Regions from separate parts of the Paenibacillus aurantius genome, predicted to be linked through region 3. Evidence: riboswitches for the same ligand, from Rfam matches in the RefSeq annotation. Region 3 holds a riboswitch; each other region holds the start of a gene.
What was found. A riboswitch is a leader RNA that binds a small molecule or an ion and turns the genes downstream of it on or off. The one in region 3 is predicted to bind cyclic di-AMP.

Region 1: linked by a shared signal. The riboswitch ahead of MJA45_RS06365 (TrkH family potassium uptake protein) and the one ahead of MJA45_RS10020 (hypothetical protein) in region 3 are both predicted to bind cyclic di-AMP.
Region 2: linked by a shared signal. The riboswitch ahead of MJA45_RS20180 (CAP domain-containing protein) and the one ahead of MJA45_RS10020 (hypothetical protein) in region 3 are both predicted to bind cyclic di-AMP.

Annotation. Positions count from the first base shown of each region.
Region 1 is NZ_CP130318.1:1,294,219-1,301,474, reverse strand. Features, by position in the region: gene MJA45_RS06375 (cation:proton antiporter) at 1-1,215, opposite strand, end outside; gene MJA45_RS06370 (potassium channel family protein) at 1,238-1,900, opposite strand; gene MJA45_RS06365 (TrkH family potassium uptake protein) at 1,931-3,292, opposite strand; cyclic di-AMP (ydaO/yuaA leader) riboswitch at 3,360-3,494, opposite strand; gene MJA45_RS06360 (CPBP family intramembrane glutamic endopeptidase) at 3,747-5,378, shown strand; gene uvrC (excinuclease ABC subunit UvrC) at 5,314-7,256, opposite strand, start outside.
Region 2 is NZ_CP130318.1:4,439,819-4,447,074, forward strand. Features, by position in the region: gene MJA45_RS20160 (Gfo/Idh/MocA family protein) at 1-18, opposite strand, end outside; gene MJA45_RS20165 (AraC family transcriptional regulator) at 148-1,026, shown strand; gene MJA45_RS20170 (response regulator transcription factor) at 1,107-1,823, opposite strand; gene pnpS (two-component system histidine kinase PnpS) at 1,949-3,742, opposite strand; gene MJA45_RS20180 (CAP domain-containing protein) at 4,005-4,760, opposite strand; cyclic di-AMP (ydaO/yuaA leader) riboswitch at 4,766-4,896, opposite strand; gene MJA45_RS20185 (fumarate hydratase) at 5,107-6,651, opposite strand; gene MJA45_RS20190 (polysaccharide deacetylase family protein) at 6,816-7,256, shown strand, end outside.
Region 3 is NZ_CP130318.1:2,213,647-2,220,902, forward strand. Features, by position in the region: gene MJA45_RS10000 (glycerol-3-phosphate dehydrogenase/oxidase) at 1-503, shown strand, start outside; gene MJA45_RS10005 (MgtC/SapB family protein) at 508-1,260, shown strand; gene MJA45_RS10010 (glycerophosphodiester phosphodiesterase) at 1,512-2,252, shown strand; gene MJA45_RS10015 (MBL fold metallo-hydrolase) at 2,438-3,265, shown strand; gene MJA45_RS10020 (hypothetical protein) at 3,301-3,513, opposite strand; cyclic di-AMP (ydaO/yuaA leader) riboswitch at 3,621-3,763, opposite strand; gene MJA45_RS10025 (DUF4395 domain-containing protein) at 3,916-4,335, shown strand; gene MJA45_RS10030 (DUF1284 domain-containing protein) at 4,431-4,850, shown strand; gene MJA45_RS10035 (NUDIX domain-containing protein) at 4,877-5,440, shown strand; partial or broken gene MJA45_RS28630 (heterocycloanthracin/sonorensin family bacteriocin) at 5,630-5,821, shown strand; gene MJA45_RS28635 (hypothetical protein) at 5,844-6,002, shown strand; gene MJA45_RS10045 (bacteriocin maturation protein) at 6,208-7,256, shown strand, end outside.

The sequences.
Region 1 (7,256 bases), 920 kb from region 3:
CAGACCAAGCCGGCGGGCGGCATAGCCGGTGGTGCTTGCCTGAAGCAGAATGGTAATAAGAACGGCCAGGAACGTAACCGAGGCGATCACGTCGGCATGTGCGATTCCCGTGGCGGCGATCATGCCCGAGAGAGCGGCCGGGATAACCCCGGTTTCCCGCACCCAGAACATGAACGCGATCTCTTTCCACGTCCAGCCCGCCCGACGGTCCGGAAGCGTGGAGGCGAGAACGGTCAAAGGCCGGGCGATCAGCAGGAAAACCGCGAGCACCGCAAGACTCGGCCACAGGTACTGCCCGATCACCGCGAAGTTGACCTGGCTTCCGAGCAGAACGAAGATCAGCATTCTCATGATAATGGTGACATTCTCGGAGAAATGCTCCATCTCCTTCTGTTTGTCCTCCATATCGAGCCGGAACAAGGAAGCGTTGCCCCAAAGAAGACCCGCCGTGAAGGTGGCCATAAAGCCGCTCACATGCAGGGACTCGCCCAGCAGGAAAGCGGCGAGCGCCGTCACGATCATGGCGATGGTCGTATAGTCCCGCAGAACCCCGAGGTTGATGTGCGCCACCAGGAACGAAGCCAGAAAGCCGATCAGGCAGCCCACCAGAATCCCGCCGACGGCCGTTGTGAGGAAATCGGCCACTCCGGAGGCCAGGGTGACCTGCTTGGTTCCGGTTACGACAGCGAGAATCGAGAAGGTGAGGATGGAGCCCGTCGCGTCATTGAAGGCAGATTCGCTCTCCACGGTCTCCCTGACCTTCGGCCGGATTCTCACCTGCTTGAACACCGGGATGAGCGTGGCCGGGTCGGTGGAGGAAATAATCGCTCCCAAGAGGAACGAGTAAATCCAATCCAGCCCGAGAAGGAAGTGGACCGCCGCTGCGGTTACCGCGCAGGTGATCAGCACCCCCGGCACACTCAGCAGGGAGACCGTCAGCCAGACCCGGCGAAGCCCCCCGAGCCGGATGTTTCGTCCCCCGTCAAACAGGATGAGGGCGGAACCCGCCGTTAGAATAAACTGATTCGTAAGCGAGCTGCTCGACTCGTTAATCCAGTGCAGCCCTTGACCGACCAGCATGCCGGCAAAAAGAAAAAGCGCCACGTCGGGCAGCTTAAGCTTGCTGGCGAGTTTGCCGGCGGTCATGCCCAAAAGGCAGATGGAGATGAACAGCAGAAGAATATGATGAATCATGACCGTAGTGTGGCTTTCCATGCCGGGCGCCTCTTTTCTGGTTTTATGCGTTTACCGCATTCTCGAACGTTTCGATCTGCTCATTGGTGCCGATGACGACCATAATGTCGTTCTCCTGCACAACATCCTCGGCGGTCGGGGCGATGATGACCCCGTCCTTCTTGTTGATGGCCACGACGCTGCAGCCGAAACGGGCCCGGGTGTCCAGCTCCTTGAGCGATTTGCCGGATAGTTTGCGGGTGGCCGAAAGCTCGGCGATCGTATATTCCTTGGACAGCTCGATGTAATCCAGCAGGTTCGGGGAGACGAGCTGATGGGCCACCCGGACCCCCATATCCCGTTCCGGGTAGATGACCCGGTCCACGCCCACTCTTTCGAGCACTTTGCCGTGAAGGGCGGAAAGAGCTTTGCCCACCACCTTCTTAACCCCGAGGTCCTTTAGAATAATGGCGGTCAGGATACTTGCTTGAATGTCGTCTCCGATCGCCACCACCGCGCAGTCGAAGTTGCGGATGCCGAGTGAGCGCAGCACCTCTTCATCATTGGAATCGGCTACCACGGTATGGGTCAGGTAAGCATCCATTTCGTCTACGATCTCTTCATTTTTGTCGATGCCGAGAACCTCATAGCCCAGCTCGACCAGTTCCTTAGCAAGACTGGAGCCGAAACGGCCCAGCCCGATGACAGCATACTGACTTGGTTTCATACGTTGTCTTCTCCTTCTCCCTGCGGGACATTATCCTATCGTTACTTTGCCTTCCGGGTATCGGTATAATTCCTTCTCCGGTCTAGGCCCTAATGCATAGGCCAGCGTCAGCGGGCCGAGGCGGCCGATGAACATCATCAGGGCAATGAGGATTTTGCCGATGGTGCTGAGATCGGGGGTAAGCCCCATGGAGAGCCCCACCGTACCGAACGCCGACGTGACCTCGAACAATATTTTAAGGAAGAAGTAATCCTCCGTTGTCGAAAGCAGCATGGTGACGAAGACCACCAGGAACAAGGCGAAAAAGGTAAGGGTAATGGCTTTGTAGATGCGGTCCTTCGCCAGCCGGTTGCGGAACAGGACGATGTCTTCCTTCCCTCGAATCATGGCGATCATGGCTCCGATAAGAATGGTAAAGGTCGTCGTCTTCACCCCGCCCCCCGTTGATCCGGGTGAGGCCCCGATAAACATAAGAATGACCGTAAAAAACTGGGTCGCCTGCCTCATGCCCGCCACATCTATCGTATTGGCTCCCGCCGTCCGCGGGGTTACCGAGGCGAACAGAGATGCCCAGATCTTGCCCGCCGGGCTCAGCGGCCCGAGCGTAGCGGGATTCGTGAATTCGAAGGCGCAGATGACCATCGCCCCGAAGACGATCAGGAAAGCGGTGGCGGACAGCACGACCTTCGAATGCAGGGAGAGCTTCCGCGTTTTGCGGAATTCGTGAACGTCGGCGATAACGATAAAGCCCAGTCCCCCCAGGACGATCAATGCCATAACCGTGAAGTTCACAATGGGATCGTCCACATAGCCGGTCAGTGAGCTGAACTTGCCGTTGATTCCGCCAAACAAGTCGAAGCCGGCATTGTTGAACATGGAGATGCCATGCCAGACCCCATAATAAAGGGCCTTGCCGAACGGCATATCGAACGACCAGCGGATCGTCAGAAGCGCCGCTCCCGCCGCTTCGATCGTTAAGGCATAAAGAAGGACCCGGCGGATCAGCCGGACGATGCCCTCCATGCTTCCTTGGTTCATCGCCTCCTGCAGGATAAGCCGCTCCCGTAAAGAAATCTTTTTGCGGATGACCAAGGCAATCAGGGTTCCCATGGTCATGAAGCCCAAGCCGCCGATCTGAATGAGAAGAATGATGACCACCTGCCCGAACAGGGTCCAGTGGGTGCCGGTATCCACCACGACGAGACCGGTTACGCAGGTAGCGGAGGTGGCGGTGAACAGGGCGTCCAGGAAAGGGGTGTGGATGCCGTCCGTCGAGGCAACCGGCAAGGTCAGCAGCGCCGCTCCGGTCAGGATGATAATGGCGAACCCGATCACCAGAATTTGCGGCGGGGTCAGCCGGAACAGACTGAATTTTCGTTTGGACACGTTCATTCTCCTCTTGCTTACATGGAATTGGGCAACAAAAAAAGACACTGGAAAACCAATGCCCGACTGGTATGGCTCCTGACATTCAGCCTACGAGGTTAGCTGACGGATTCGGGTCGACAGGCCCCCTATTCGCATAACATGCGAAATTCACCCCATGGTACAATGGTTCCCCCGTTTTCTATAAGAAATTCGGCTCTATTCAATTGATTTCGATTATAGCCTGCTTCCGTCCGATTCACAAAGTCAATATTAACGGAAAAGAACGGATTTTCATGAAAATTGGACTTAATCTTTCATAAGGCGGGGAGCTAGCTTTCATTTGTTCTTCTTTGCCCGCTCTTGCCCTTGCGCACTGCTTTTCCCCGCCTCTCGCCCGGGTCAAGCGCGGCCGGTTGTACCGCCCTCAAGCAAACAGGTATAATGATTTGTAACATTTCCATAAAAAGGGGACATGAGATTGCTTCCATTCAGACTGAACCGGAACCTGCTTCTGCTTGCTCTTGCCGGGGTGCTGATGTACTTCGGGGTCATGGCCTGGAACGCTCTGGCCGGCGGTGGCGGGGTCGACGAGGAAATGGGCCGTCCGCCCGTTACCGAGGAGGCGGCCCAAGCCGCAGCGTCTGCTTGGGCCGCCCGCCAGTTCCCCGGCTTTACGCCCGGAAACAGCAGCGTCACCTACCAGAACGACAAATCCATGAGCGCCTACGTGGAGAAGAACGACTTAACCGCCGAGTACAAGAAGACCCTGTCCGACAAGGTCCCCCTCGACTACTGGCAGGTGGAGATCCGCGAGCAGAACGGAAGCCGGCAGCTGTCCGTCCGGGTCGGGATGGAGCAAGCCGTCGTGACCGGCTGGAAAACGACCGGCCCGAGAACCGGCCCGGCGGCCTCCGACCGCACCCAGGCGGACCAGGCGTTGGCGTCGGCCGGCTACGAGCCCGCCCGCTTCACCCCGGTCCCGGAAAAACAAAAAACCCCCGGCAGCTTCGTGTACCAGGGCAAGGACACGGCTGTGGGGGAAGCGCGGCTGGTGCTGAATGTAGAGGTCGGAGGCAGCGAGGCTCTGTCCCTTCTTCCTTCGTTCGAACTGCCGGATGCTTTCACGGGGTACATGGATAAGCAGAGCCAGAGCACGAAGTGGATGCTCGGCGGCTCCCTCTTTTTTACCTTTGTGCTTGGGGTGGCCGCTATCGTCTACACGATCCGCCGCCGCAAGGAAATCTCCTTCTCCCGGGGCATCCTGCTGACCTTCCTGTTCGGGGGGATTTATGTCATCCATTCCGTTAATACCCTTCCGCTGATCGCCGCCCAGTCGGGAAGCGGGAATCTGATGGCGGTCGCCATCGTCACCCTCGTCTTCACCGCGATCGTCACTCTGCTGCTTGCCGCAGCCAACTATTTCTCCCTCCTGGCGGGAGACGCTCTGTGGCGGAGAGAGGGACGGAACTACTGGCCCCGGTGGAACGAACCGGGCTTCGGGGAGCATGTCTACTACAGCATGGGACGCGGGTATCTTCTGTTCTTCTTTCTAATGGGATCCCAGCAAATTCTGCTCCTCTTCGCCGAGAAGTCCTTCGATGCCTTCGGGGTCAACGACCCGACCCAGTCGGTGTACAATATGCTCTGGCCCGGCTTTCTCCCCCTTCTCGCCTGGGTGGCAGGCATCTCGGAGGAGGTCACCTACCGGTTCTTCGGCATTGCCCTGTTCAAGAAGCTGCTCCACTTCGAGTTTCTGGCCCTCCTGGCGCCAAGCCTTCTGTGGGCGCTCGGGCATACCGGTTATACGATCTACCCGAGCTATACCCGGCTGTTCGAGGTCGCGGTGCTCGGTCTGCTGTTCGGCTATGCTTTTCTCAAGTACGGCTTCTATACGGTCATGTTCGCCCATGTCATCATGGACAGCTTCATGATGAGCTTCTCTGTCATGACGACAGAGAAGACCGCCGGCTTCGTCCTGCTAGGCCTCTTCTATATCGCCCTGCCGGCGCTCGCCGCCGCAGCGGTTCTGCTCCTTCACCGCCGGTTCAGGAAAGACCCTCCGGAGATTCCTTACTCTCCGGCGCCGGTTCCCCCTGGAGCGCCTCAATAATCGTGCGCGCCAGCTTATCCCCGAGTCCGAGAGGCCGGAAGTCTTCGACTGCCGCCTCCCGGATTTTTTTAATGGAGCCGAAATGCTTCAGGAGCTGCTTCCGCCGCTTCTCCCCAATGCCCGGAATGGCATCGAGCTGGGAAGCGACCATCGACTTGGCGCGGGTGTCCCGGTGGAAGGTGACGGCGAAGCGGTGAACCTCGTCCTGGATGCGCTGCAGCAGGTAGAATTCCTGGCTGTCCCGGGGAATCGGCACGGGGGCGGGCGGATCGCCCATCATGAGCTGAGCGGTCTTGTGCTTGGCGTCCTTCACGAGGCCGCATACGGGCACGAACAGCCCCAGCTCATTCTCGAGGACGTCGACCGCCGCCGAGATCTGCCCCTTGCCGCCGTCGATTACGATGAGATCGGGGAACGGCAGGTTCTCCTTCAGCACGCGCTCGTAGCGCCGGCGGATGACCTCCCTCATCGTCTCGTAATCGTCCGGCCCTTGAACGGTGCGGACCTTGTACTTGCGGTATTCGCGCCGGTCCGGCTTGCCGTCCGTGAACACGACCATCGCGGATACGGGGTTCGTCCCTTGAATGTTCGAGTTGTCGAACGCCTCGATGCGGCGGACGATGTCCGTCCCGAGCCAGCGGCCGAGGTTCTCGACCGCCTTCGTCGTCCGCTCTTCGTCGCGCTCGATCAGGCGGAACTTCTCGTCCAGGGCGACCCGGGCGTTCTTCGCCGCCATGTCGACCATCTGCTTCTTCAAGCCGCGCTGCGGAAGATGCACCTTGATCTTCAGCCACGATTCCAGCGTCTCCTTGACGTCCGCCTTCTCCCCGGCCGGGCCGGCGCCTGACGGAGCCTCATCCTCGGCCGTCGGCTGCTCTCCGGATGCGTCGAAGACGGCCTCATCCGGGTCCGATGCCAGCGCCTGTTCCGCCGCCTCCAGCACCTCCGCCTCCGCAGGTCCCACCGGCAGCAGGACTTCCTTCGGCAGCGCCGGGTTGTCGCTGTAGTACTGCGTCACGAAGCTGAGGAAATCGTCGTACTCCTCGCCGTAATACGGGAAGACGGACGCGTGACGCTCGATCATTTTGCCCTGGCGCATGTAGAAGATCTGCACACACATCCAGCCCTTGTCGACGGCATAGCCGAAAATGTCCCGGTCCGTCATGTCGCTCGTCGTGATTTTCTGCTTCTCGATGACCGCGTCGATGTTGACGATCTGGTCGCGCAGCTCCTTCGCCCGCTCGAAATTCAGGCTCTCCGCCGCCTCGTGCATCTTCTTCTCGAGCTCCTGGCGGATCTGCAGCTGGCCGCCGCTCAAGAAGCGGTTGATGTCCGGCAGCATCTTCTCGTAGGTATCCTCGGGCACGTCGAACTCGCAGGGAGCGACGCACTGCCCCATATGATAGTACAGGCATACCTTCGGAGGCAGCGTGCGGCATTTGCGCAGCGGATACAGCCGGTCGAGCAGCTTCTTAGTCTCATGAGCCGCGTAGGCGTTCGGGAACGGCCCGTAGTACTTCGCCTTGTCCTTGTGGACCTTGCGGGTCACCTCGAGACGCGGGTGCTCTTCATTCGTTATTTTGATATACGGATAGGTCTTGTCGTCCTTCAGCAGGACATTGTACCGGGGGGAGTGCTTCTTGATCAGGTTGCATTCCAGAATCAAGGCCTCCATGTTGCTCCCCGTCACGATATATTCGAAATCGCGGATCTCGCTTACCAGGCGCAGCGTCTTGCCGTTATGGCTGCCTGTAAAATACGAGCGCACGCGGTTCTTCAGCACCTTGGCTTTGCCGACATAAATGATCTTGTCATCGGCGTTCTTCATCAGGTAGCAGCCCGGCTGGTCCGGCAGCAAGGCAAGCTTGCGTCGGATCG
Region 2 (7,256 bases), 2.2 Mb from region 3:
TTTAAGCTTCTTCGACATGGAATAAATCCTCCTTTGAATTATGGAGCAAATGATACTAGAATATAGTATAGACCTACGTATTCCAAAAGGAAATGTTTATTCTGGTTGTCCTTGTATGTAATTTTGGCATTTGGGAGGAAGCCTTCCGTGGAATTCTTCAATGAGAACATTCAATATGAAAACCCTTTATTGTCCCTCAAAATATTCGAAGCTCACCGGCACCGGGAAGAGCAGCTCGGACGCTGGCATTATCATAAAGAGCTGGAGTTTTACGCCGTTCAGGAAGGCCATATCGAGGTCCATGTCGAGGACGAATTCTATCAGCTGAAGCCGGGCGAGCTGGCTCTGGTCGGCTCCTCGCAGCTTCACCGGGACCGCACGCTGTCCGAAGCTTCGAAGTATTATGTGTTTCAGTTTGACATCCAGCACTACATGGACCAGAGCGTCCTTCCATACTTCCGCTTTTTCTTCGAACCGGGCTTTCCCCTCAGCCGGTTGAACTATATTTTCAAGGAAAACGAAGCCGTCCGCCGCGAAGTGTACGACTGTGTTCAGGAGATCTTCAAGGAGTCCCAGGCCAAGCAGGAGGGCTACGAGATCGCGGTCAGCATGCTGATCAAGAAGATCATCCTGTGCCTGATCCGCCACGATTCCCGGAAGCTGATGCACAGGCGGGACAACGCGGACCTTATCCGGCTGAAGCCGGTGCTCGATTATATCGACGAGAATCTTTCTCATAAGATTCAGGTTGAAGAGGCAAGCAAGGTCGCGAACATCAGCTACTACTACTTCGTGAAATATTTCAAAAAAGCGATCGGCATGTCGTTTCTCGAATATGTCAATTACAAAAAAATAAAACGCGCGGAGCGTTTTCTGCTGACGAAGGATATGAGTGTCGCCCAGATCGGCGAAGAAATCGGAATGCCCAACATGGCTCACTTCTACAAGCTGTTCAAGAAATACAACGACTGCTCTCCGAACGAATACCGCAAGAAGATGCTGGAATGGTCGCAGGAGCCCTCTTAAGTGCCGGCCGAGTAGACGGACCAGCCCTCCTGCCCCCCGACTGTTAAGCCCTTACCTGCCCTCTCCGGCCGGGTAAGGGCTTATTTGGTCCGCTGGGTCGAAACCAGCTTGTAGCCGACCCCCCGGATCGAGTCGATCTGAACGGTATCCTGGTTCATCTCCAGCTTCTTGCGAAGGGAGCTGACATGAACGTCGACGGTTCTCTGGCCGCCTATGTAATCAAAGCCCCATACGACATTCATCAGGTCGTCCCTCGTCACCACCACTCCCGGTCGTTGGACGAGGTAGAGAAGCACCTCGAATTCCTTCGGCCGCAGGGGAATGGACTCTCCGTTCAGAAGAACTTCATACTTGTCCGGGTAGATTCTCAGATCCCCGACCGTAAAGACCTTCTCGCCCTCCGGGCTCCGGTCGGTCATCGCCTCGCCGGGCTGGGTCCGCCTTAACACGGCTGTCACGCGGGCGAGCAGCTCCGCTACCCCGAAAGGCTTCGTCATGTAATCGTCGGCCCCGTATTTGAGCCCTTGAACAACCTCTTCCTCGGCATTTCGTGCCGTCAGGATGATGACAGGCGTCTTCACGCCCTTCTGGCGGAGCTTCGCCAAAATTTCGAAGCCGTTCATCCCCGGAAGCATGATGTCGAGAATGATAAGGTCAAAAGGCTGCTGGAGGGCTGTCTGAAGCCCGTCTCCCCCATGCTCGGCCACTTGAATCTCATAGCCCTCCTGCGTCAAGTTATAGGACAGAAGACGGGCAAGCGTCGGCTCGTCTTCGATAATTAGAATGGTATGCGGCATGGGCATCCCCCCAGTTGATAAGAAAGTCAAAGGTCCGGCCTCTCTATTCTAGCACGTATGCGTAAAGATCATGTAAAGCAAATGTTAACGGAATGTTAAAACCGGCCGGGCCGTCCCAAACCCGGTTAAGGGTGAAGAACCGGGATTTCAATGATAAACCGCGAGCCCAAGCCGACTTCACTTTCTACGGCAATGGTGCCGTGGTGAAGCTCCACCAGATGTTTCACGATGGACAGCCCCAGCCCCGTTCCGCCCGAGCTGCGGGATCTGGCTTTGTCCACCCGGTAGAAGCGCTCAAAGATCCGGGGGAGATCCTTCTTCGGGATGCCCATTCCGGTATCGGAGATGGTCAGGCGGATCTTCTCTTCTTCCCCTGAGGCGGCCACAAGCGGTTCCACGCTGACCTTCACCTTGCCGCCCTCCGGTGTATAAGCGATTCCATTGGAAAGCAGGTTGATGACGATCTGGCGAAGCCGGTCCTCGTCGGCTTCCAGATACAGATCCTCTCCGGCTTCGAGCTCCAGGGTGATCTTCTTCTTGTCCGCCTGGGCTTTCATGACATGCACCGTCTTCTCGATAAACTCCTTCAGTTCGACCGGAGAGAAATGAAGCGGGATCCGTTTCGATTCGATTTTGGAAAGCTCCAGAATATCCCCGATCAGCCGGTTCAAACGGTCACTCTCTTCATAGATGATCTGCAGGAAAGACTTTGCGGTTTCGGGATCGTTCATGGCGCCGGCAAGCAGCGTTTCGGCAAAGCCTTTGACGGCCGTTACCGGTGTCTTCAGCTCATGCGAGACGTTGGCCACGAACTCGCTTCTCATCCGTTCGAGACGGCGAACCGCCGTTATGTTGTGCAGCACGATCAGGACGCCGGACCATTCTCCGTTTGCCCCATACAGCGGATTAAGGTTAATCTCCAGAATTCGCTCCTCGGGATAATAGAACACCACTTCATCCCGGACGTACTCCCGGGTCTCCATGCATTCGCGGATCATCTGGGAAAATTCAACCTGCCGGTTAGCGGCCTCGTAAGGCTTGCCGAGCAGTTCTTCCGAGGTGAAGCCCAGTAAATCCTCCGCCGCCCGGTTAAGCAGAACAATTGTATGGCTGCGGTCGATCATGAGCACTCCGCTCATCATGTTATCCAGAACGTTCTTCAGCCTTCGTTCGTTCTCCGAGATTTGCTTCATCTGAACCTCGAGGCTGTCGGCCATCGTGTTGATCGCCTCTCCCAGCCGGCCGACTTCGTTCCGCCGTGATGCGCTCACCCGGTACTTGTAATTGCGGTTCGTGATCTGCTGTGCCACCTGGGCGATCGTTTCGAGCGGCCGCGTGAGGTTATAAGCGATCCGGAAGCTGACCATGACCGCGATCAGGAACAGAATGGCGAGTCCGAACAGCAGGAAGCGCCAAAGCTTATCGATGGACTCCTCCACCTGCTCCAGCGACATGGCAAGCCGGATATAGGCGATCGTCTGCCCGTTCTGCTTGACGGCCTTAGCGGCGTACAGCATATTTTGTCCAATCGTATCGCTGTGCCGCGTGGAGAACCCGATGGTCCCCTGGGCGGCATCCTGGATCTCTTCGCGCCCCAAATGGTTGTCCATCGTGGCGGGGTCGTGATCCGAATCGCCCAGGACCGTTCCATCGGCCGCTATATACGTTATTCGTGCCCCCGCGGCTTCCTTGTAATAGTGAACTTTGTCGCTGTAAACCTTCATTAAGTCGGGTATGCTCCCCGTTCTTGTCCATTCCCCGGAAGCCAGAATGACGGCGATTTCCCGTTCCATATTCGTCTGCAGGGCATCGATGTAGCTTCTTTTCAGCAGCTGTCCCGTAAACAATCCGGCGACGAGCACGGACATCCCGATCAAAGCAACGAATAGCAGAGTAAGCCTAACGCGAAATTTCTCCAATGGGGTTCCCCTTCCTTCGACGCAGGAGGCGGTTGGCGCCTCTTGCGCGTATCACTACCCATGGTAATACGGTTTTCCGTGAAAAGAAAGGCGTTCGTTCGTCTATCGTGTGCCCGCTTTCTAAAGATTATGTAAAGAAGGTGCCAGAAGGGATACCTCTTCGGCACCAGGGAATCCTACCGTAAGAACCCCTGTCCAATAAAAAAGCCCCCCAAGCCGCCGATGGCGGCTGGAGAGCCCGATAAGTCCAAGAAGATTAACCTTAGCCGATAAATTCCTGTACCCATTCCCCGTTGTAGTACGCGACGCCGATCGTCGTGAAGTTAGGGTTGAGAATATTTTTGCGGTGACCGTCACTGTTCATCCACGCGTTCATCACCTCTTGCGGAGTACGCTGCCCTTTGGCGATATTCTCTCCCGCATAGGAGTAAGAAATGCCGTAGCTGCGCATCATGTCAAAAGGCGAACCGTAGGTCGGCGAGTTGTGGTCGAAGTAATTTTTGTTGTACATGTCGACCGCTTTATCCTTCGCCATGGCCGATAGAGCGCTACTTACGGAAAGCGGCTTAAGCCCGGCTTTGGCCCGTTCCTGGTTCACCAGGTTGACGACTTCGGAGGCAAACTGGGAAGCCGTTGTCGGTGCGGCTGGTGCCGGTGTCGGCTTAACCGGTTCTGGCGTTGGGGCTACCGGAGCTGGTGTTGGCTTAACCGGCTCTGGCGTTGGGGCTGCCGGAGCTGGTGTCGGCTTAACCGGCTCTGGCGTTGGGGCTGCCGGAGCGGACGGAACGCCGGGTACGGTTACGACGTAACCTTGCCAGAAGGCTTGGCCGTTATCAAACAGCGGCTTAAGCTGTTCGACCCCTTTAAACGTAAACCCGCTTTTCTGAAGAAATGTATATAACGATTGATAATCGTTACCCGCCGGGGTGGCCCCTTCGGCATGTGCAGCCCCTACCGAGAGAAGAGGCGTAAGAGCAATAACACCTGTCATGACTACTTTCTTAAAAACATGCTTCAATGCAATAATCCTCCCTTTGCAGCCTGCGAGGTTAGCTGTCGGGTTCGGGATCAGAGAGTTGCCCGACCACTTGACGTGGTTTCACCCCAGTTGTGGTTCCCCCGCGCCCCTTAAGGGGCTTCGGCCTAAATTTGTAAGCCCCATCAGGTTACCATAATCCCTTCCTGTCTATCATCCTACAAATTATGGATTTACTAGAGAACAGGATAGCTAATCCACCCACTTCCTCCCGATTTCGCGCCTTATCTACCTTATTCAGGAACCGTCGACACCCTTGATAACGAAGACGAATCCTCCAACGATAAAAAGACCATCTGCCGCGCAGATGGTCCCTACCCAATTCTTATTACTGGAAAACCGGCTCCTTAAGCTCAGATAGCTTCTCAAGTGAATGCTTCTCCACGTCGGCGTGAAGGCTGTTGCCATGGGAATCCATGGTCACGATCGCGGCGAAGCCTTCCGTCTGAAGGTGCCACATCGCTTCCGGCACCCCGAATTCCATGAAGTCCACTCCCTCGACCTTCTTCAGGCAGCGGGCATAGTACTGGGCGGCGCCGCCGATAGCGTTCAAATAAACGGCTCCGTGCTCCTGGAGGGCTTTAAGCGTTTTGGCGCCCATGCCGCCCTTGCCGATGACCGCGCGGATGCCGAATTTCTTCAGGATGTCGCCTTGGTAAGGCTCCTCCCGGATGCTCGTCGTCGGGCCGGCCGCCTTGACGTGCCATTCTCCCTGCTCGTCCTTGCTCATGACCGGTCCGCAGTGATAAATGACCGAGCCGTTCAGGTCCACGGGGGAATCGTGGTCCATCAAATACTTGTGCAGCGCATCGCGCCCGGTGTGCATCATCCCGTTGATGACGACGACGTCCCCAACACGAAGCTCGCGGACCTGTTCTTCTGTAATCGGCGTCTGAAGCACGATCTCGCGGCGCTCCGGCTGGCCGGCCGCAGCCGCCACTTCCGCTTCGTCCCTAACGGCTACCTTCTCTCCTGTGCTGCTGTTGTAGATCCATTCCCGGATTTCCCCGGTTTCCGGATCGAGAAGAACTCCCTGCCGGCGGTATGCCCAGCAGTTGTAAGCGACGGAGACGAAGAAGCTGGCCGGCAGGCGGTTCATCACGCCGACCTTGCAGCCGAGCAGCGTCACTTGCCCGCCGAAGCCCATCGTGCCGATGCCTAGCTTGTTGGCGTTCTCCAGGACGTACTCCTCGAGCTGGCGAAGCTCCTCGTTCGGGTTCACGTCGTCGGTGCGGCGGAACAGCTGATGCTTGGCGAGCTCGTAGCCCGTCGTGCGGTCCCCGCCGATGCCTACCCCAATGAAGCCGGCACTGCAGCCCTGCCCCTGGGCCTGGTAGACCGCATGCAGAATGCATTTGCGGATGCCGTCCAGGTCACGGCCGGCTTTGCCCAGGCCTTCAAGCTCTGCAGGCAGGCTGTACTGGATGTTCTTGTTCTCGCAGCCGCCGCCCTTCAGAATAAGGCGGACGTCGACTTCGTTGCGTTCCCACTGCTCGAAATGGATAACGGGTGTACCCGGTCCGAGGTTGTCGCCGCTGTTGGCCCCTGTCAGGGAGTCCACGGAGTTCGGACGCAGCTTGCTGTCCTTCGTAGCCTGGCTGACGGCTTCTAAGATTTGTTTTTTCATAACAATCTGGTTAGCACCAACCGGGACATGTATAATAAAGGTAGGCATGCCGGTATCCTGGCAAATCGGGGACACGTTACATTCAGCCATTTCGATATTATCGGCAATGGTAGAAAGGGATAAGGCGGCACGGGTTCCGCTGTCCTCCTGCGCTTTGGCACGGTTAATGGCTTCCCTAACATCGCCGGGAAGATTAGTGGATGTTTCCACGATCAGTTTATAAACGCTCTCTTGAAAATGCTTCATGGAACGGGCTTCTCCTCTCGATTGGCTCAGCAATCTGTAATCTAGTAATCCGCCGGTGCTTAGGTTCCGTTTAGAAGCTAATACCGGGATACGCATCCCTATAATTATAGCATATCGGCGTCGTTTGAAAATGCAAAACGCAGGATGGAGAGGAACAGTTACGCATGATCAAGTTTTTGTTGAGAACCGCGGTTATCGCAATCGCCGGTCTTACCTTTCTCGTTTCGAGCCTGAGTGCTTTTAAGCCCGAAACGCTTTACCGCAGCCAGGTGGCGGTTCTCATGTATCATCACATTCACGACACGGACCAAAGCGGAGCCACGATCACTACCGAGCTTTTTCGCAGCCAGCTCTCGTATTTGAAGGGGCGCGGCTATCATTTCATCTCTCTTCAAGAATTCAAGGATTTCATGAATGGGGCCGCGGTGCCGGATAACGCCGTCCTTGTTACCTTTGACGACGGCTACGAGGGATTTTACCAGAACGCCTATCCCGTTCTGACCAAGCTGAACATTCCTGCGGTCAATTTCATCATCACGGGCACGCTGGATCATCCGCTGGACGGCAACATTCCTTTCCTGAACCGCGACGAAATCCGGACCATG
Region 3 (7,256 bases):
GAAGAGGCTCCTTTGCCGACTGGAAGAAGGAAATGCACGCGGCCGGTGTCCGCCTGGGCGTCAGCAGCGAGGCGATGCAGGAATGGGTCGATACGTACGGTACCGGAGCGATGGGGATTGTCGAGCGCTTTAAGACATCCGCGAAGAAGGACCTCCCTCTGGAGACGAGAGAGCTGAGCGCCCTTGTATCGTATGCCATTGAAGAAGAAATGACGGTAAGCGCGGCCGATTTTGTCCGCTTGAGGACGGGATGGTCGTATTTCAAGCTTCCGAAAGCCGAAAGGCTGAGCGGGGAGGTTCTCTCCCTGATGAAAGAGAAATTGGGCTGGGACGAAGCTCAAGCGGAAGAACAGGCGAAGGAGCTTGACCGGATGTTCCGCAGCATCCACGAGCTGCCGCCCAATGATAAGCAGCTGGAACCCCATGTAAGCCCGGCCGCTCCGGCGCCTGGAACAAAATCACCGGCTTCAAAGCCGACGCCGGTATCGGCAGAAAGGGCGTGACACGATGTCCGGTGTTTGGTATATTTCGGATTGGCATTTAACGATCCGCCTACTCTTGGCCGCCCTCTGCGGAGGGTTGATCGGACTGGAACGGGAGTGGAATCATCATGCGGCCGGATTCCGCACCCATATTCTCGTATGCATCGGCTCGGCCGCCATCATGCTTCTGTCCATTTACGGGTTCTCCCAATTCGTCACGGAAGAGAATGTGCGGATGGATCCGGCCCGTCTCGCCGCCCAGGTGATCAGCGGCATCGGCTTCCTGGGAGCCGGGGCCATTATGAGGACGGGCGCAACCGTATCGGGTCTGACCACCGCCGCTTCGATCTGGGTAGTGGCCGCGATCGGTCTCTGCGTGGGAGCTGGTTTCTATTATTGCGCGGGACTCGCGACCCTACTGGTGCTGGTCAGCCTGTTTCTCCTTAACAAGTGGGAGAAGGTGCTGATGCGGGACCGGCGTCACCAGGAGGTCACCATCAAAATTTTTGACCGGCCGGGTAGCCTCGGACGCATTGCCACGGAATTCGGGCTGCAGGGCATTCAGATCGCGAACGTAAACATGACCCCCGAAGAAAAGCCTGTCTTGGGGGAGAAGGGGGAGCCGGTGATGGAGCTGCGCTTCCGCCTGAAATTTGCAAGTGGAGACCGGATGGTCAAAGCCTTGGAAGGCATCTCCAAAACGGGAGATGTGCTGTCCATCGAATCCAAGTGGAGCAGCAGCCAGACCGTGTCCCGGATGTCCAGTCCATCCGCTTAGCATTTGTGCTTGACAACCAAAATCATCCATGACATACTTGTTCACGAATTAATGCTTTACCATTCATCAGCCAATAAGCCGTGAACCGGGTGGAGACGATGAGAAAACCTAGGAACAAGGCAAAACGGCGCCGTCCGGCGTCGAATTGCTTACAGGTTCCCGGCTTTCTTTCGTCTCCTTTTTGCTGCCGCTGGCGGATCGTTAGCCGACAGCAAAGGAAGACAAATGGACATAGGAGAGAGGGAAAAGACATGGCAACGAACGAAACCAAACCGCTGGTCATTGCCCATCGCGGGGCCGCAGGGGAGGCACCCGAGAATACACTGGCGGCATTTAAGCTCGGCTTGGAGCAGGGCTGCGACGCCTTTGAGCTGGATGTGCATCTGTCCAAGGACGGACAAATCATCGTCATTCACGACGGCACGATCAACCGGACCACGAACGGAACGGGCGCCGTGGCCGACATGACCTTGGAGGAGCTTCGCCGTTATGACGCCGGCTCGTGGTTCTCGGAGGCTTATGCCGGAGAGAAGCTGCCCACGCTCGAGGAAGTATTCGACCTCGCGCCAAGCGGCCTGATGATCAATGTGGAGATCAAGGGAGGCATCGGCGCCGGCATGGAAGAAGCGCTCGTTGACCTCATGCGCCGTAAGAACCGGGTAGATACGGTCGTGGTGTCCTCCTTCGATTTCATCACGCTCGCCACCCTTAAGAAGCTGGAGCCATCGGTTCGGGTCGGCCTGCTGTACGACAACCGTCTGGAGCACCACTGGAAGCTTCCGGAGGCCGCCGGGGTAGAGTCCTTCTCTTTACACGTAGCCATGAGAAGGCTGGAGGCCGCCCACTCGGCCGACGCCCAAGCCCACGGCTATGCCGTCTACCCTTGGACGCTGAATGACGAAACGATAATGCGGAAGGCCATTTCCTTCGGTGTGGACGGCATCATCACCGATTACCCGGGCCGCCTGCGCGCCATTCTGGAAGAGAACTAGGTCTTTCCCCCACAAAAGCCTTCTTTATCCGCGTCTCGGACTAAAGAAGGCTTTTGTTTTTCGGGCGATGGAACGCACCATCCTTATCACCCTCCCCGTGCGGAACGCCGCGTGCTATAATGCAGGAAAAGGCCGCTGGCGGGCTTCCGGGTCAGCGGGCCTTAGGACCGAAGGAGGATGACGACATGCTTGATTACCGGGACGAGGGCTTGGCGATCTTCCAAAGCGCCCTTTACCAGACCACCTCAACGGTGGTTTGGACCCGAGAGCTTGTGCTGGTGACTGATCCGTGCTGGCTGCCGGGGGAGGTTCAGGAGATCCGGTCCTTTGTGGACTCCGTGCGCGGGGACAGGCCATGCTACTTGCTGTTTACCCATGGGGATTTCGACCACATTCTCGGGTGGAAGGCTTTTCCGGAGGCCCGGACTATCGGATCCAGGGGGCTTCATCATCATCCGGAGAAGGAAAAGCAGCTGTTGCTCATTCGGGAGTTTGATGCGGCTCATTATGTAGACAGGGGGTATCCCGTGGACTTTCCGGTGCTCGACCATGTAATGGAAGAAGACGGGCAGAAGCTGGTACTGGGGGAAACGGTGCTCACGTTCTATCTGGCGCCGGGCCATACGGAAGACGGCTTGTTCACGGTAGTGGAGCCTCTTGGGCTGCTGCTGGCGGGAGATTATTTGTCCGATTTTGAACGGCCCTTCGTGTCGCACAGTGCATCGGCCTATGAGGAAACACTGGAGAAGGCTCTGGCTCTATTGAATCGTCACGCCATTCGGCATTTGGTGCCGGGACACGGCCGGCATACGGCAGACCGGACGGAAATGAGGCGAAGGCTGACCCTTGCCCAGGATTACCTGGCTAGGCTTAAGCGGGCCGTGCTGGAAGGAGACGAGGGGGAGATGGAGCGGATGAAGGGGGAACATGCTTATCCATCGGCTTTTACGGAGGAGTGCCACCGGGAGAATATCAGAATCATCCGGGCCGAGCTTGGCCTCGAAGAGAAGTGAAAGGCGGGGAATTCCCCGCCGTCCTGCGTACAGCCTCAGTCACCGACGACAAAGTATCCTCTGCCGAGAATTTCCACTTGGGCTTTGTTTGGTTTAGGCTCTTCCATGTCCGCTTTTTCCGCCTGGACTTCGTTCGACTTTTGCTCTTCGTTTTGCTTGTCAAGCGATTGCATGAAAGCGTAGGCCGACTTCTGGTCCATCTCGTCCAAGTTGTTAAGCAGACCGAACAGTTTCTCTTTGCATAGCATCGCGGATCCCTCCTAAAGTTAAAATGAACGGCGTATTTTACCTTTTGTGGGAACGATGGAAATAGAAATCAAAAAAACACAAGGCTAGACCTTGTGCTGCTTGTCATCTATCCTTCCCACCACGCTTACGAGGTTAGCTGTCGGATTAGGACGGTGAGATCGTCCTTCGGCATACCTGCCGATTCACCCCATGAAAATGTGGTTCCCCCGCTTTTCTTTCAAATGAAAGAAAACTCAGCGATATTCAGTTAGTTAGATTCTAGCTTCTAAAACGGAGAAAGTAAACCCCTTCGATGAAAAATAGGTAAAAAGGTACAGAAATCGACAGCAGGCGTAGGTCAGCTTCCCAAAACGGGCAAGACGAAGTAAACTACAAATATTCCGATAAAAAAGGTGGTTATTATGCCGAATTCCATTCCTCGTCCGCTGGTGCGCGTCAATCAATGGGTGATCGTCCTATCCGTTCTTCTGACCTGGGCAACGGGCTTCTACTGGATTCTTGCCCTTCCTTTCGTTTCCGGTCTGCTCGGGGTGGCGGCCGATTTCAATCCGGTGATGCGGGCAGCCAAGCTCTTCCTCCGCCGGCCGATGGCCGACTATATACCGGAGGACAAAAGCCAGCAGAAGTTTAATCAGCTTCTCGCCGTGCTGTTTCTAGCCGGCGCACTGGTCAGCTATTTGATGGGCTGGCAGACCGCTGCTTATGTCTTCTCCGCTATGGTAGCCTTGGCCGCCTTCATCGCCATTCTAGGCTTCTGCATCGGATGCTTCCTGCTCTTTCAATGGTCCCAGTTCCAGCATAGAAGACGGCGTCCTTCCTGAGCCGGCTGCCCAGAAGGGTCGCTGTCCGTCTCCATTTCGTGGTATAGTCGAAGATGCCGGTTTACGAGCAATAGCGGATGGAGGAGGGAGCAGGCATGACCGTCAAGCTGCGGGGACATCATCTGCTGTGTCTCCTGGGCTACCGGGGAATGGGCTATTCCGCGGAATTTTGCGCCAACATGACTTCGATCTATGAGAGGCTGCGTCAGCAGCCGGAGCAGTCCGTCGAACTGGTGGAAGGACCGGACGAGATTTGCCGGGCTTATCCGGAGGATAAGACGAACCACTGCAGGGGAACGGTAGGGAACCGGGACCGCGAGGTCCTGCAGCGGCTTGGACTTGCGCCGGGTTGGCGGGGAAGCTGGGGGGAAATCACCGTCCTTCTGAAAGAGCGGATTCATCCGGATGACGTAGGCGTCATTTGCGAAGGCTGTCCATGGGAGCCATACGGAGTATGCCGGGATGGCGTCCGTCTCGTTAGAGAGGACCTACCTTTGCCGGCGGTAGAGAGATAGAGGACAAGAAATCATACAAAGGTGGAATGGCGTTGGAAATCAAGTACTGCCTCTCTTGCGGCACCGGGTTGGCCGAGAGGGATTTTGACGGAACGGTAAGAATGGCCTGCCCGGCCTGTTCATTTGTTCATTGGGGCCATTACAGCGTCGGGGTGGGAGCTCTTCTGAAGCGGGATGGGAAAATTCTGCTCGTGCGCCGCGCCCAGGAGCCCGGAAAGGGCCGCTGGACCAACCCTGGGGGATACATAGAGCAGCACGAGCCCATTCACGAAACGATTGTCCGTGAGGTGCTGGAGGAAACGGGGGTTAGGGCAGCGGTTCGTTCCATTATTGCCCTTCGCGACCAGCCGAGAGCCGTTCATAACGTCTATATCGCCTTCGAGATGGAGGACTTGGGCGGGGAGCCGGTGCCGGACGGAATCGAGGTGGATGCGGCCGGCTTCTACAGCGTGGAGGAGATAGCGGATATGAACGTCGCGGGCTTCACGTTATGGCTCATCGAAGCGATGGAAAAGGCCCGTCATGAAGGATTGGCCGTTGATGTCCGGGATGATGCTTCCCTGCAGGGAAATATTTTGTTTCGTGCGTAGAAAGGGGCTGCCGTTTCTATACGGCGGAACCGTGTGAACAGGTTCGAACGAGGGTTCGGGCTTGTTTTTTTTGTGAAAAGAATCGAAGACAAGGAACCCGAGGGACCCTCCTGACATAGTGTGTGGTATCTCGCCGGATGGGCAAATGCCTGACGGCCACATTCCAAAGTCAAACGGAGGGTATTTCTTATGACAGATTTTCAAAATGAGCTTCTTAACCTGCCGGTTTCGGATTATCGGACCGGGGAAGTGACGCCCTGGGACGCCCAGGCTCAGCAAGCGGCCGATCCAGCCCGCCTTTGTGTAGGCTTAGGCTTAGGAGGCTTAGGCTTCGGATTCTTCCGCTGTGGTCTGTTCTGCGGCGGGTTCTTCCGCTGTGCGGGCTGCGCGGGTTGCGCCGGATGTGCGGGGTGCGCAGGCTGCGCCGGGTGCGCAGGCTGTGCTGGTTGCGGCGGGTTCCGCTGTGCCGGATGTGCCGGCTGCGGCGGGTTCCGCTGTGGCGGCTGTGCTGGCTGCGCCCGCTGCTTCCACTAATCCCGCCGCTCTGGCTGTCTTGCCCTGATTAAGAGCAAAAGGCCTGAGGCCGCAGGCGGAATACGGCAAGCCCTCGCTAATGGCGGGGGCTTTTGCCATTTTTCCGATGGGAAAGGAAGCGGGCGGGGACGCAAGCGTCGAAGGATATGGAATGACGGACAGACGTCTCGACATAAACTGGCAAAGACAGCTGGGTGCCGGGCGCGAATCCCGGCCGCAAGGAGGGGTGGCCAATGGAACAATGGGGTCCTTCGGCAAGGCCGAAGGTGAACCGGGATACTTATTATACGGCGGAAACACCGGGCAGGGTGTATTTCCGCAACAACCAGGGAACGTTCCGAATGGAAGGAGAAATGATCGACCGCTGGGTTGAGAAGCTTCTGCCCATGTTCAACGGGGAGCATTCGCTGGAGACGCTAACGAAGGGGCTTCCTCCTCTTTACCGGGATCGGGTTATCGAGCTGGCCGAGCGCCTCGCGAGGAACGGCTTTCTGAAGGACGCCGGCGGGGACCGGCCACACGGTCTTACAGAGGAAACGCTTCAGTCCTACGCGGATCAAATTGAATATTTGGATTCGCTGGGAGGTTCCGGAGCGGCACGCTTCGAAGCGTATCGCACGACCAAAGTATTGGCCTGTGGAAAAGGCGGCTGTTTGGTCAGTGTCGTGACCTCCCTGCTGGAGTCGGGTGCGGCGAGAGTGGAGGTGCTTCTCCGGGGAGAGGATGGCCCAACGCTTGACCGTATCCGGGAAATCGTTTCAGAAGCCCAGCGGAAGGATCCGGATATCCGAATCGAAACCGGTACTTTGCAAGTGCTGGACGAAGAAGGGCTAAGACAGGCCGTATCAACCGCGGATATGGTTCTGTACCTGGCGGAGGCGGAAGACCGGGAGGAGCTTCACCGCGTTAACCGGCTCTGCCGGGAGGAGAACAAGGTCTTCCTTCCGGGTCTCTGCACCCCCGAAGCGGGGATAGCGGGTCCGGTTGTAGGGAAGGGAAGCGCTGACTGGGAATCCGCTTGGAGGCGGCTGCGTCCGCCGCACCCCGTGGCGAAGCAGAAGCCTTCGGCTGCCGCCGCTGCCATGCTGGCCAATCTGATCGTGTTCGAAGGGCTCAAAACCGCCGCGGGGATCCTGGAGGAAGAACGGAAAAACACGCTCTATCTCCTCGATCCGTTTACCCTGGAAGGGGGCTGGCAAGTCATTCTCCCCCATCCGCTGGCTGACAAGTTGGGGGACATCCAACCGGAGGCTGTCGAGCATGTTCTGGCGAAAGAGCCTGC